Regions from separate parts of the Brevibacillus parabrevis genome, predicted to be linked through region 1. Evidence: riboswitches for the same ligand, from Rfam matches in the RefSeq annotation. Region 1 holds a riboswitch; the other holds the start of a gene.
The links. Region 1 has a riboswitch for lysine ahead of IRJ17_RS24065 (aspartate kinase). Riboswitches for the same ligand answer to the same signal wherever they lie in the genome.
Positions count from the first base shown of each region.

Region 2: linked by a shared signal. The riboswitch ahead of IRJ17_RS26865 (amino acid permease) and the one ahead of IRJ17_RS24065 (aspartate kinase) in region 1 are both predicted to bind lysine.

Region 1 covers NZ_CP064090.1:5,229,959-5,235,674, forward strand. Annotated here, with positions in the region: gene sdhA (succinate dehydrogenase flavoprotein subunit) at 1-1,037, opposite strand, end outside; gene IRJ17_RS24055 (succinate dehydrogenase cytochrome b558 subunit) at 1,056-1,667, opposite strand; gene IRJ17_RS24060 (DUF2507 domain-containing protein) at 1,993-2,445, shown strand; gene IRJ17_RS24065 (aspartate kinase) at 2,550-3,791, opposite strand; lysine riboswitch at 4,023-4,209, opposite strand; gene uvrC (excinuclease ABC subunit UvrC) at 4,296-5,716, opposite strand, start outside.
Region 2 covers NZ_CP064090.1:5,853,330-5,859,045, reverse strand. Annotated here, with positions in the region: gene IRJ17_RS26875 (TolC family protein) at 1-244, opposite strand, end outside; gene IRJ17_RS26870 (TolC family protein) at 593-1,645, opposite strand; gene IRJ17_RS26865 (amino acid permease) at 1,843-3,285, opposite strand; lysine riboswitch at 3,399-3,585, opposite strand; gene IRJ17_RS26860 (DinB family protein) at 3,703-4,197, opposite strand; gene IRJ17_RS26855 (CGNR zinc finger domain-containing protein) at 4,355-4,912, shown strand; gene IRJ17_RS26850 (alpha/beta fold hydrolase) at 5,153-5,716, shown strand, end outside.

The DNA.
Region 1 (5,716 bases):
TTCATTGGTACTTTGCGTGGGTCATCCCCAACGAATTTTTCGTAAATCTCGATAATACCGCCCAGTTTTACATCCAGCTCTTTTGGATCTTTGTGGGACAGGTCGAGGTATACCATGTTCTCGCCGTTGACACCCAGTTTCATGTCTACGCAGACAGAGAAGATTTCGCGAGTCGCGATATCGCGCGGCACCAGGTTTCCGTATGCAGGATATTTATCCTCCAGGAAGTACCAAGGTTTACCGTCTCTGTATGTCCATACACGTCCGCCTTCACCGCGCGCAGATTCAGACATCAGACGCAGTTTGTCGTCGCCAGGAATCGCTGTCGGGTGAATCTGGATCATCTCACCATTGGAGTAGATAACGCCTTGCTGGTAAGCCGCAGACGCTGCTGTACCCGTGTTGATGATCGAGTTGGTCGATTTACCAAAGATGATACCAGGTCCGCCTGTTGCCAGAATGACAGCATCTGCACGGAAGGATTGAATTTCACCGGAACGCATATTTTGCGCGGTAATCCCGCGACAGGTTCCTGTATCGTCCAAAACGGCTCCGAGGAAATCCCAATATTCGTACTTGGTTACAAGACCTTCTGCTTCATAACGGCGTACTTGCTCGTCCAAAGCGTACAGCAATTGTTGACCGGTAGTCGCGCCTGCAAACGCAGTACGGTGGTGCTTGGTTCCTCCGAAACGACGGAAGTCCAGAAGACCTTCTGCTGTACGGTTGAACATAACGCCCATACGGTCAAGCATGTAAATAATTCCAGGTGCTGCATCACACATTGCTTTTACAGGCGGTTGGTTTGCCAAGAAGTCTCCGCCGTATACTGTATCGTCAAAGTGCTCCCAAGTGGAGTCGCCTTCCCCTTTGGTATTTACCGCGCCGTTGATACCGCCCTGTGCACATACAGAGTGGGAACGTTTTACCGGAACCAGGGAGAACAGCTGGACGGGAACGCCTTTTTCTGCTGCTTTGATGGTAGCCATCAAGCCGGCCAAACCACCACCGACAATGATCAGTTTACCTTTTGCCATGATTGAGTCCCCCTATCCCTACAGAATGAAAGCCGACATCGCACGCAATCCGATGAAGGTTACAACTACGAATACGACCATAGTGAAGTATGTTGCAATTCGTTGGGAACGTGGTCCAACTGTAATTCCCCAGTGAACCAGGAACGACCAGATTCCGTTGGAGAAGTGGAAAACCGTACTGATAATCCCAATTGTGTAGAATACGATCATTGCTGGGCTGCTAAGAATGTCAGCCATCATGTCAAAATTTACGGTTACACCCATCGCTTTCGGGATACGTGTCGACCACACATGCCAAACAATGAAAATGAGGGTAATGACTCCTGTCAGGCGTTGCCACAGAAACATTTGGTTTCTGAAGTAACTGAAGTTCCCCACGTTTTGTTTTGCCTGGAATGCGATGTAGAGACCGTAAATAGCGTGGAACAGGATCGGGATGTAGATGAAAACGAATTCAACGATCAAGAGAAGTGGAACTTTTTCAATCAGACCAACAGTCTGGTTGAACGCTTCTGCTCCGTGGGTCGCTTGATAGTTGGCTGTCAAGTGAAACAGCAGGAAGAGCCCGATCGGAAACAAACCAAGAAGTGAGTGCAGCTTGTGACTGAGAAAGCTATGGCCTTTCGCCATACAATGGTCCCCCTTTCAGTGTATGTAGCGCTCTTTTATGGACCTTTCTCCCATATCCTAACCCATTGCCTACCCTATTAGACATGCCAAAAAGCCGTTAGAACCTCTCACGCCTAACTTTGTCGGAATGTGTCAAAATACGAAAAAAAGTTGGGCAAAACTTTGACCAAATCCAATTGTACTCTTGTCGACAGAGAGCGTCAAGACAATCAATAGACTAAATACATTGATAGAATAACTTTGTTCAATTTCACTATTTTTTCTATGAATCGGTCATAGAGTCCGGGCTTCTCTCATACTCTCTTACAAACAGGAGGGAAGCGCCATGAACCAAACCGATCAGCTGGCAGCACTGTTGCCGCCGCAAACGATTCCCGTAGCGGAAAGAATGAACATGCCCTACCTCGGCTACCATCTGCTACGCGAGACATTGACGAACAGCCTGCTCGGAGACAGCGAGAGTCCAATTTTGTACTGGCTGGGAAAAGACCTCGGGCGAAAAATCCCCATCCAGTCTTCCACAGGTCCGATTATGCCTTTTATTCGCCTCGGATTGGGACAGCTTGATCTTTTGGAAGAGTCTGCCGAAACCATCGTCTACAAACTCACCCATACGATCCACAACTACCAAACACCAGAACGCCTCAGCCGCTCCCTGTCGCTCGAAGCAGGCATCATTGCTGGCAGCATTGAGCAATGGAAAGGAAAAGACACCTTTGCCCGGCTGGAGGTCGAGAGCCGTTCTACGATCATGATACGCGCCCATACTCCAAAGTGATCCTTCATGCCAACCATTCGCAGCGCAATAATTGTCAGGACTGGCGTGTCTTGTCAGGTCAAAAAGATGCCCCCTCTGCCTACAGGCGAGGGAGCATTCGCTGCCTAGATTCCGTGCACCACTGCTGTCTCTTCCACATCGAGTCCGTATGCCGAGTGCAGGCTGCGGACAGCAAGCTCAGTCTGCCCGGCAGGAATGACGCAAGAAACTTTGATGTCTGAAGTTGAAACCATTTTAATAGAAATTTCTTTTTCTGCCAAAACGCGGAACATCTCGGCGGCCACTCCCGGATTGTTGACCATGCCGGAGCCTACGATGGACACTTTGGTCAGGTTTTGCTCGTAATCGACTTTTTCGAAGCCAAGCTCTGCTTTGTGGTTTTCCAACGTGTCCAATGCCTTTTTCAAGTCATCCGCAGCAACCGTGAAGGAAATATTCGTCACTGCTGCGTCATAGGAGCTTTGAATAATGATGTCGACGTTCACCTGATTGTCCGCCAGCGTATTGAACAGGCGGGAAAGAGTCCCAACCTTCGCAGGCATACCGACAACCGTGACTTTTGCTACATCCTCGTCATGCGCGACTCCACTTACTACTCTTCCTGTTTCCATGTTGGCAACCTCCTCAACGTACGTACCTTCTTCGGCAGTAAAGCTGGAGCGGACGACCAGCCGTACTTTGTATTTCTTCGCGGCCTCCACCGAGCGCGGGTGAAGAACTCCCGCTCCGAGATTCGCGAGTTCAAGCATCTCGTCGTACGAGATCGTGTCCAGCTTGCTTGCCGCTGGCACCATCCGCGGATCGGCTGTGTACACACCGGACACATCCGTGAAAATCTCGCATTTGTCTGCATTCAAGCTGGCGGCCAGCGTAACTGCCGATGTATCCGAACCACCCCGGCCGAGCGTCGTAATTTCTCCTTCGTCGCTGAGACCTTGAAAACCTGCTACGATCACAACACGTCCGCGGCTTATTTCTGCCTGGATGCGCTCAGAATCAATTTGTTTGATTCGCGCCCGGCCATGAATCGCTTCCGTCGTGATTCCAGCCTGCCAGCCTGTCAAAGAAATCGCATCGTAGCCTTTCGTGTGCAAGGCCATTGCAAGCAAGGCGATAGATACTTGCTCCCCCGTGGTCAGCAACATATCCAGCTCTCGCTCGGACGGGTAGGCGCTGATCTGTTTGGCCATATCTACCAATACGTCTGTAGATTTGCCCATCGCAGATACGACGACCACCACATCGTGCCCTTCTTCTTTGTAACTGGCAATTCGATCTGCAACTCGTAAAATTCGCTCAATGGTCCCTACAGAGGTGCCTCCGTATTTCTGCACGATCAACCCCATGCGGCGTCTCTCCCTTTTCTCATATCCAATGATTGTAGAATGTATCTTTTGCTGCCGTTTTATGAATCTCTCTATTTTTACTGGAAAAAGTCTGTATAAAAAAGGCACCGACAAGGAATAAGTACCTGCCGCTGCCTACTGTTTCGACATACCGGTTCCTCCCTCCCAATTACACGCGGTCCATGGCAGCACATGACAAGGCAAATCCCTGTCACCGCTCACATCGACACACCGTGAGATAGCTCTCCATCTGGCGCCGGTCAAGAGCCAGATGACAGTCCTGCACTTGTTCAATGCAGACCCAGCATGGAGACAAACGGGTTTTTCTCCACACTTCGGCGAATCCCCCTTTCCCGTTCCCTTCACAGATACCCGATCTCAGGGTGGTACTCATGGTTTTCGCGCCTCTACCTCACTCCATAAATGGAAGTGAGGCTAACTATTCTGTTTGAAACGGATTATATCATGGGAATCCGAGCGGTTCAATCGCTTTTTGCAAAACCGTTACGATTCCAGCTTGCGCAAATGAGTGATGATCTCTCGGGCCAGCTTGTCGCCGATCCCAAGCTGCCGGAAATCCTCCACAGTCGCTTCGCGCATTTTTTTCAGCGAGCCAAAATGGGTAAACAACAGCTTGCGCCGCTTCTCGCCGATGCCCGGAATTTCATCCAGTTGGGAGGAGAGCATCGTTTTCGTCCGTGACTGTCTGTGGAACGTGATCGCAAAACGGTGAACCTCGTCCTGAATGCGTTGCAGCAAATAAAACTCATAGCTGTCCCGCTTCAGATTCACGGGTTCTGGCGGATCGCCGTACATCAGCTGCGCCGTTTTGTGCTTTTCATCCTTCGCCAAGCCGCAAACCGGAATGTACAGCCCCAATTCGTTCTCCAGGACGTCCATGGCAGCGCTGATTTGGCCTTTGCCTCCGTCGATGACGATCAAGTCCGGCAATGGCTGGTTTTCCTTCAGCAACCGCGAATAGCGTCTGCGGACAACTTCGCGCATGGACCCGTAATCGTCGGGGCCTTCGACCGTCTTGATCTTGAACTTGCGGTACTCCTTTTTGTCCGGACGACCGTCTGTAAACACGATCATCGCAGACACCGGCTCTGTTCCCTGAATGTTGGAGTTGTCGAACGCCTCGATCCGGTGGGGAACGCCAATCCCCAGCACGTGCCCCAAATTGTGCACAGCTTGAATCGTCCTCGCATCATCTTTGGACATCAGCGCGAACTTCTCCTGGAGGGCAATGCGCGCGTTTTCACAGGCCATCTCGACCAGCTCGCGCTTTTTGCTCCGCTTCGGTGTCAATACTTTGACCCCGAGCCATTCGCTAAGCAGCTCCGGCTCGCTTTCCTCCGGCAGCAAAATTTCTTTTGGCAGCGCGTTTTGCTTGTCGTAGTAAAACTGGGTGACGTACGACATGAAGTCTTCGCTTTCGCCGCCGTAATATGGAAAAGAGGTCGTCTGCCGCTCGATCATTTTGCCCTGGCGCATGTAAAAAATTTGAATGCACATCCAGCCCTTTTCTACCGCAAAGCCGATAATGTCGCGGTCTACCGTGTCGGTAAACGTGATCTTCTGCTTTTCCATCACCGCTTCAATGCTCTTGATCTGATCCCGCAGTTCCTTGGCCCGCTCGAACTCCATCGCTTCTGCCGCCTGTAGCATTTTCTCGGTCAGGCTCTGCTTCATCTGATCATGACCGCCGTCGAGGAATCGGCTAATCTCGTCAACCAGTCGCTGGTTTTCCTCTGCCGAAACCTCGTACACACAAGGAGCAAGACATTGGCCCAAATGGTAGTACAAGCAAACCTGTTTGGGCATGTTGCGGCATTTGCGCAAAGGATAGAGCCGGTCCAGCAGCTTCTTCACCTCGGAAGCATCGCCAGCGTTTGGATACGGGCCAAAATATTTGGCTTTGT
Region 2 (5,716 bases), 620 kb from region 1:
CCGCTGTGTCTCGAAGGGTCAGGAGAGACTCATAGCGAGTGGTTTCGTAATCGAGTCTCGCCAGTTCCAGGTCAACACTGTTTTTCAATGCTTGCTCAACAGCGTGATCGAGAGAGAGGGGAGCTACTGCTGTTTGTTCCACCGCCGCTGCGAGAGGGGCTGCCAGAGCCAGGTGCGAGCTGCCGACAAAAAGAGCAGTGACCAGTGTGGTGCTGTAAAGATGTTTGGACAACCGGGACTTCATTTACAAAGCCTCCTTCATTTCACGAGTAATGAAAACGATAATCATTATCAATTTTCATGAACAGTATATATTTCCAACCTGATGTTCGTCAATACGAAATCGAGAGTTGGAATGATAGAAAACATCATTTATCAATCAAAGAGTTTAAATAATTTACAAATTTTGTGTAAAGGCAGCGTGCAGCAAGAAAGGCATCCAGATAGCGGACGCCTTTCTTGCTATGAGCTTGGTCAAAAGTAAAGAGGAGAGAGCCGCTGATCTATATAAAAGGCAGTCTGGAGCTTGCTGCCTAATTCATCAGATAAAAAGGAGGGAAAATGACGAAAAAATATTACGTGAAGCGAAATATTAGAAACCGATCGATTGATCCAATGTGCTGACAGCAAGGTTGTATTGATAGAGCGATTCAGATGCTTTGGTTTCTGCTGCAAACAGGCTTGCTTCTTTTTCGATCAAGTCTTTCAAGGCTGCTTTTTGACTGGTGTAATCCGACAAAGCTTGCTGGTATTGCTTGGCTGCTTCGTTTTTGGCAAGGACGCTCTCAGCCAATGCTTTTTTCGCCGCGGCGACCTTTTCGAAAGAGTCGGCTACTTCCTGATCGACTTTTTGCTTCAGTCGTTCCAGCACCAGGTCGGACTTGCGCAATTGCTTGACGGCTACTTTGCCTTTATAGGTGCTGATGGGCGTGTAGTCTTTCGTGTAGTTAACTTTGACTTCGGCAAAATCTTTCTCGGCGACAGCTTTCATCATGTCAGGCCGCTTTTTGTAGGCTTGCGCTTTGGCTTCTTCCAGAGTGGCAACAAGCGGTGCGGACAGCTCGCGGGTTTCCAAGCGCCAGGACTTGTCCTTTTTTTCGTTCAGCAGATCGTTGAGTTTGGCCAATGCCTGCTTGTAGCTGGTTTCCAGAGCGGACAGCTTTTCTTTCGCTTCGTCGTTCTCCGACCAGTATTGGCGTTGGATGCTTTGCTTTTGCAGCTTGATCTTTTCTTCCAGAGAAGAGACTTCAAAATACGCTTTTTGCACTTGCAACTGCAAATTGTTTTTTGAGGTTTTCAAAGTGACTTCGCTAAGCGCCAGGTCTTTTCTCGCTTTGGCAGCGTCTTCGTATTTTTTCTTGGCATCATCGAGCGTATTGACGTTTTCGAGCTGGATGGCCGCTTTTTCTCGCAGCGTATAGAGCGTTTCATATTCCGTAACATCGTAATCTATTTGCAGCAGCTCAAGATCGATGCTGGTTTTCAATGCCTGTTCGATCGCACCGTGAAGAGACAGAGGAGCGGTCTGGGTTTGTTCTGCGGCTGCAACAACTGCAGGAGCGGCCATAGCCAAATGAGTATTGCCTGCAAGAAGCGCGGCAACCAGTGTAGTGCTGTAGAGATGCTTCGATAACCTGGACTTCATTATGGGGCCTCCTTGGGAATAGGAAAAGAGTTTGTCGATAACGATTCTCATTATCAAATTTTCATGAACAGTATATATTTCCAGTCTACATTCGTCAATATGTAATCATAAGAAAGTTGATCGGAAAAATAAAATGAAACAATAAAAAAGCTCCCTCGACGTGAGGGAGCCTGCAATGACTTGTTTGGCAAAGCTATTTATTTTTCGTCCATGCTGAAATCTACTTTATGGAGCGGAACAAGCTTGCTCTTTTTCGTATACTTGTAGACAAGCCAGACGATCAAAAACAGCGGCAAGCCAACATAGGAGACGAACACGCCGTTCCAGTCAATCTCGCCGCCGATAAACGCCGAGTAGTTTTGGCCGACAATGACGACGCAGCAAATGATAAAGGCGAAAATCGGGCCAAACGGGAACAGCTTCGCCCGGTATGGCAGCTCACGCAGGTCGCGGCCTTGTGCCAGGTACGCTTTGCGGAAGCGGTAATGGCTGATGGCAATGCCGAGCCAAGCGATAAACCCGGACATGCCGGATGCGTTCAGAAGCCATACGTACACCTCGCCATCTCCAAACAGGGAAGACAGAAACGCCAGCGCACCGATGGCAGCCGTCATGATCAAGGAATTGATCGGGACGCCGTTGCGAGTGACTTTGGCAAACCATTTTGGCGCTTTTCCTTCCTTCGCCAGCACCCACAGCATGCGGGTGGATGCGTACATGCCGGAGTTGCCGGCAGACAGCACGGAGGTGAGGATGACCGCATTCATCACAGAGGCGGCGAAGGCAAAGCCGGCTTTTTCAAAGACGATCGTAAACGGGCTGATGGCAATATCGGTAATATCACCGCTGATCAGATTCGGATTGTCGTAAGGAACGAGCAACCCGATAATCAGGATTGCGAAAATGTAGAAGAGCAAGATGCGCCAAAAAATCTGGCGGATCGCTTTCGGGATATTGCGCGCAGGGTCTTCGCTCTCACCAGCGGCCACCCCTACAAGCTCGGTTCCCTGGAACGAGAACCCGGCAATCATGAAGACGCCGAGAAGCGCCATGAAGCCGCCATTGAACGGTGCATCGCCTTTGGTGAAGTTTTGGAAGCCGACTGCTTCGCCACCCATAATGCCGAAGATCATCAAAATACCAATGATGATAAAGACGACGACGGTGACTACTTTAATCAAGGCAAACCAGTATTCGGATTCGCCGTAGCCTTTGACAGACAACAAATTAAGAGCAAACATAAGGACGAGGAACAAGGCACTCCACAAAATGGCGGGAGTATCCGGGAACCAGTATTTCATAATGAGAGCTGCGGCTGACAGTTCGACCGCAATCGTAATTGCCCAGTTGTACCAGTAATTCCAGCCAAGCGCGAAGCCGAGTGACGGGTCGACGAATCTGGTGGCGTAGGTGGAAAAGGAGCCGGATACAGGCATGAAGGCGGCCATTTCCCCAAGACTGGTCATCAAAAAGTAAACCATGATACTGATAGCGATGTAGGCGACCAAAGCTCCCCCTGGTCCGGCTTCGTGAATCGAGCCTCCACTCGCCAGGAACAAGCCCGTACCGATGGAGCCGCCGATGGCGATCATCGTCAGGTGGCGGGCTTTCAAACCACGTTGCAGTTGATTCTGTGACATAAGATGCTTGCACGACCTTTCGAAGATTTTGAGAAGGTCGGTCGGAAACGAAAAAACCGCCAATAGCCAAAAAACGGCATAGGGCGGTATCATCCAATCCCCACCAAGCCTTCACTGAAGATAGCACACCACGTTTGCCCGGCAAGCAAACGTGACAGTTCTGTCCCTTTCGGGTACAGCCCCAGCCCACGCGCACAGAGATGCGATATGAGCTTCGGCGGCTTTTCCCTTTCCTGGAGTCATAGATTTCTTCTGAATCTCGTACAGGATGACATAAAAGCCGCGACCTCTACCCTCACCGTGAAAGATGAGGATAACATGTATGAAGTTGATTTATTTATCAACTATATAAGATTGATCGTTATTAATCAATGAAAAAAGTTATGCTGCAAAATATTGCTAGAGTGGGAGCAAGGGCTATAAAAACGACCTGCGCGCAGGCCAAGAGCCTTGCAGCTTGCGGATTTGCACGATTTGTCCCGTATGAAAAGCGTCGTGCAAAATGATGCTCATCACGCTTTGCCCGATGGAGATGGTGGGCAGCGGCTGATCGAATGCATCGTCAGAAAGGGAGCGGAGCTTTTCATGAATGCCGCGATGTACTTCTTCCATGCGCTGTATCGCCGCTTGCCAAGCTGCTTCGTCGTCTGGCGCTCCGGATGGTTGGAAGGTGTCATCGTTCGTCTCAGCCGTACCAGGAAAATCCGTACCGGATAGACGGTGCAGCAAACGCTCTTTGAAATAGAGCAGATGACTGAGATTTTCCCAGATCGTGTTCGCTGCCTCTCCTTCGGGACGCCAGCTGGCTTGGGCCACGGTCACGCCATCCAGGGCGTGCTTGAGCGGTGGATACCAATCTTCTTTGTCATACGTGCACTCCCATTCATGAACAAGCAATTCCATCCGATTCATGTGTTTCCTCCTCGTCTGTCAAACAGATTGGTGAAGCGCTATAATGGCAATAAGAAGAAGTTTGTAACGCTCAAAATGAATTTTGTCGGTTACAAGATGATCTTACCATATGTTGGTGTTACCTACAAGAAGCGAAAATAGATGGGGGAAGAGAAGTGTGCAATGGCTATGCATCGATTTTTTAAACAGCGATTGGCGTGACTGGCGCGGGACAGGCCGCAAGGAAAATCGCCTGGCAAAGTGGGAATGGCAGGAATGGTTTTTGCAAGAGCACCAATTGCAGGCACCGCTGCCGCTTGACGAGGAAATCGTCGCTGTTCTTGTGCAATTTCGCGAGTATATGCGAATGCTTTTGGAAAAGGTGGTCAGCGGGGAGGCATTGCTGCAAGAGGAGTTGGAGCAACTGAACGAGACGCTGGCAAAAGCTCCGTTTTACGTTCGCGTCGTGCCTAGTGAAGAGGAAGCAACTTATGCGCAGGAATGGCATAGCGCGATTGAAGGATGGCCACTGGTCATGGCGCGGATCGCCGGGTCTTTTGCCACGCTGTTGCTTCCGTCCCATCTGGAGCGGATCAAGATTTGCGACAACGAGGACTGCCGCTGGGTGTTCTACGATGAAAGCCGGAACCGGGTGCGGCGCTGGTGCGACGATAAAATGTGCGGCAATCTGATGAAGGTACGCCGTTTTCGGGAGCGGCAAAAGGAGAAAAAATGAGCGAAGGAAAAGGGGCAGAGAAACAGACTGCGCCTTTTTTCATGTCTGGGCAAAAGAGCAGGGAGAAGCCCACGATCTGCTGTCGCTGCCATCGCTGTAGCAAACGTTTCGCGGCATGGGAAGCGTCATGCTTTCAGTATGTGTAGCCCGCGAATCCGCAAATGCAAATGACGTACATGGAAAGGAAAATGGAGGCATAATAAGAAGCAGGTAACAAGGGACCGGAAGCGAGGTGGCGGGATGAGTCGCAAACGGAAAATATGGCGCAGGGCACTGGTTTTGCTTTTGCTTGTAGGAGCGTGTACGGCGATCTGGTATTTGCGTCCTTACCAGCACGATCAGGCTGCCAAAGATGCGATGCAGGGAGGGGAAGGCATCACCGTTATCGATACGGGCGACTGGATTGCTTTTGAAGGCGGAGAAGCCCGGGAGCCAGGGTTGATCTTATATCCAGGCGCTTTGGTCAAATCGGAGAGCTATGCACCGCTGGCACGAGCTTTGGCTGGTTCCGGATATCGGGTATTCGTAGCGAGAATGCCGCTGAATTTGGCTATCAGCGATGTCGAGCGAGCCAATCAAGTGTTGAAAGCATATCCCAAGCAATCGTTTGTGATCGGCGGGCACTCTTTGGGCGGAGCCATGGCAGCCCGGTTTGCGGTCCAACACCTCGATCGGATCGATGGCGTCTTCTTTTTGGGAGCCTATCCGGACAAACGGGGAGATTTGCAAAAAGCGGAAATACCCGTCTTGTCCTTGCTCGGATCGCGGGATGGCGTGGTGAATCGGGAAAAGTTTGCGGCCAGC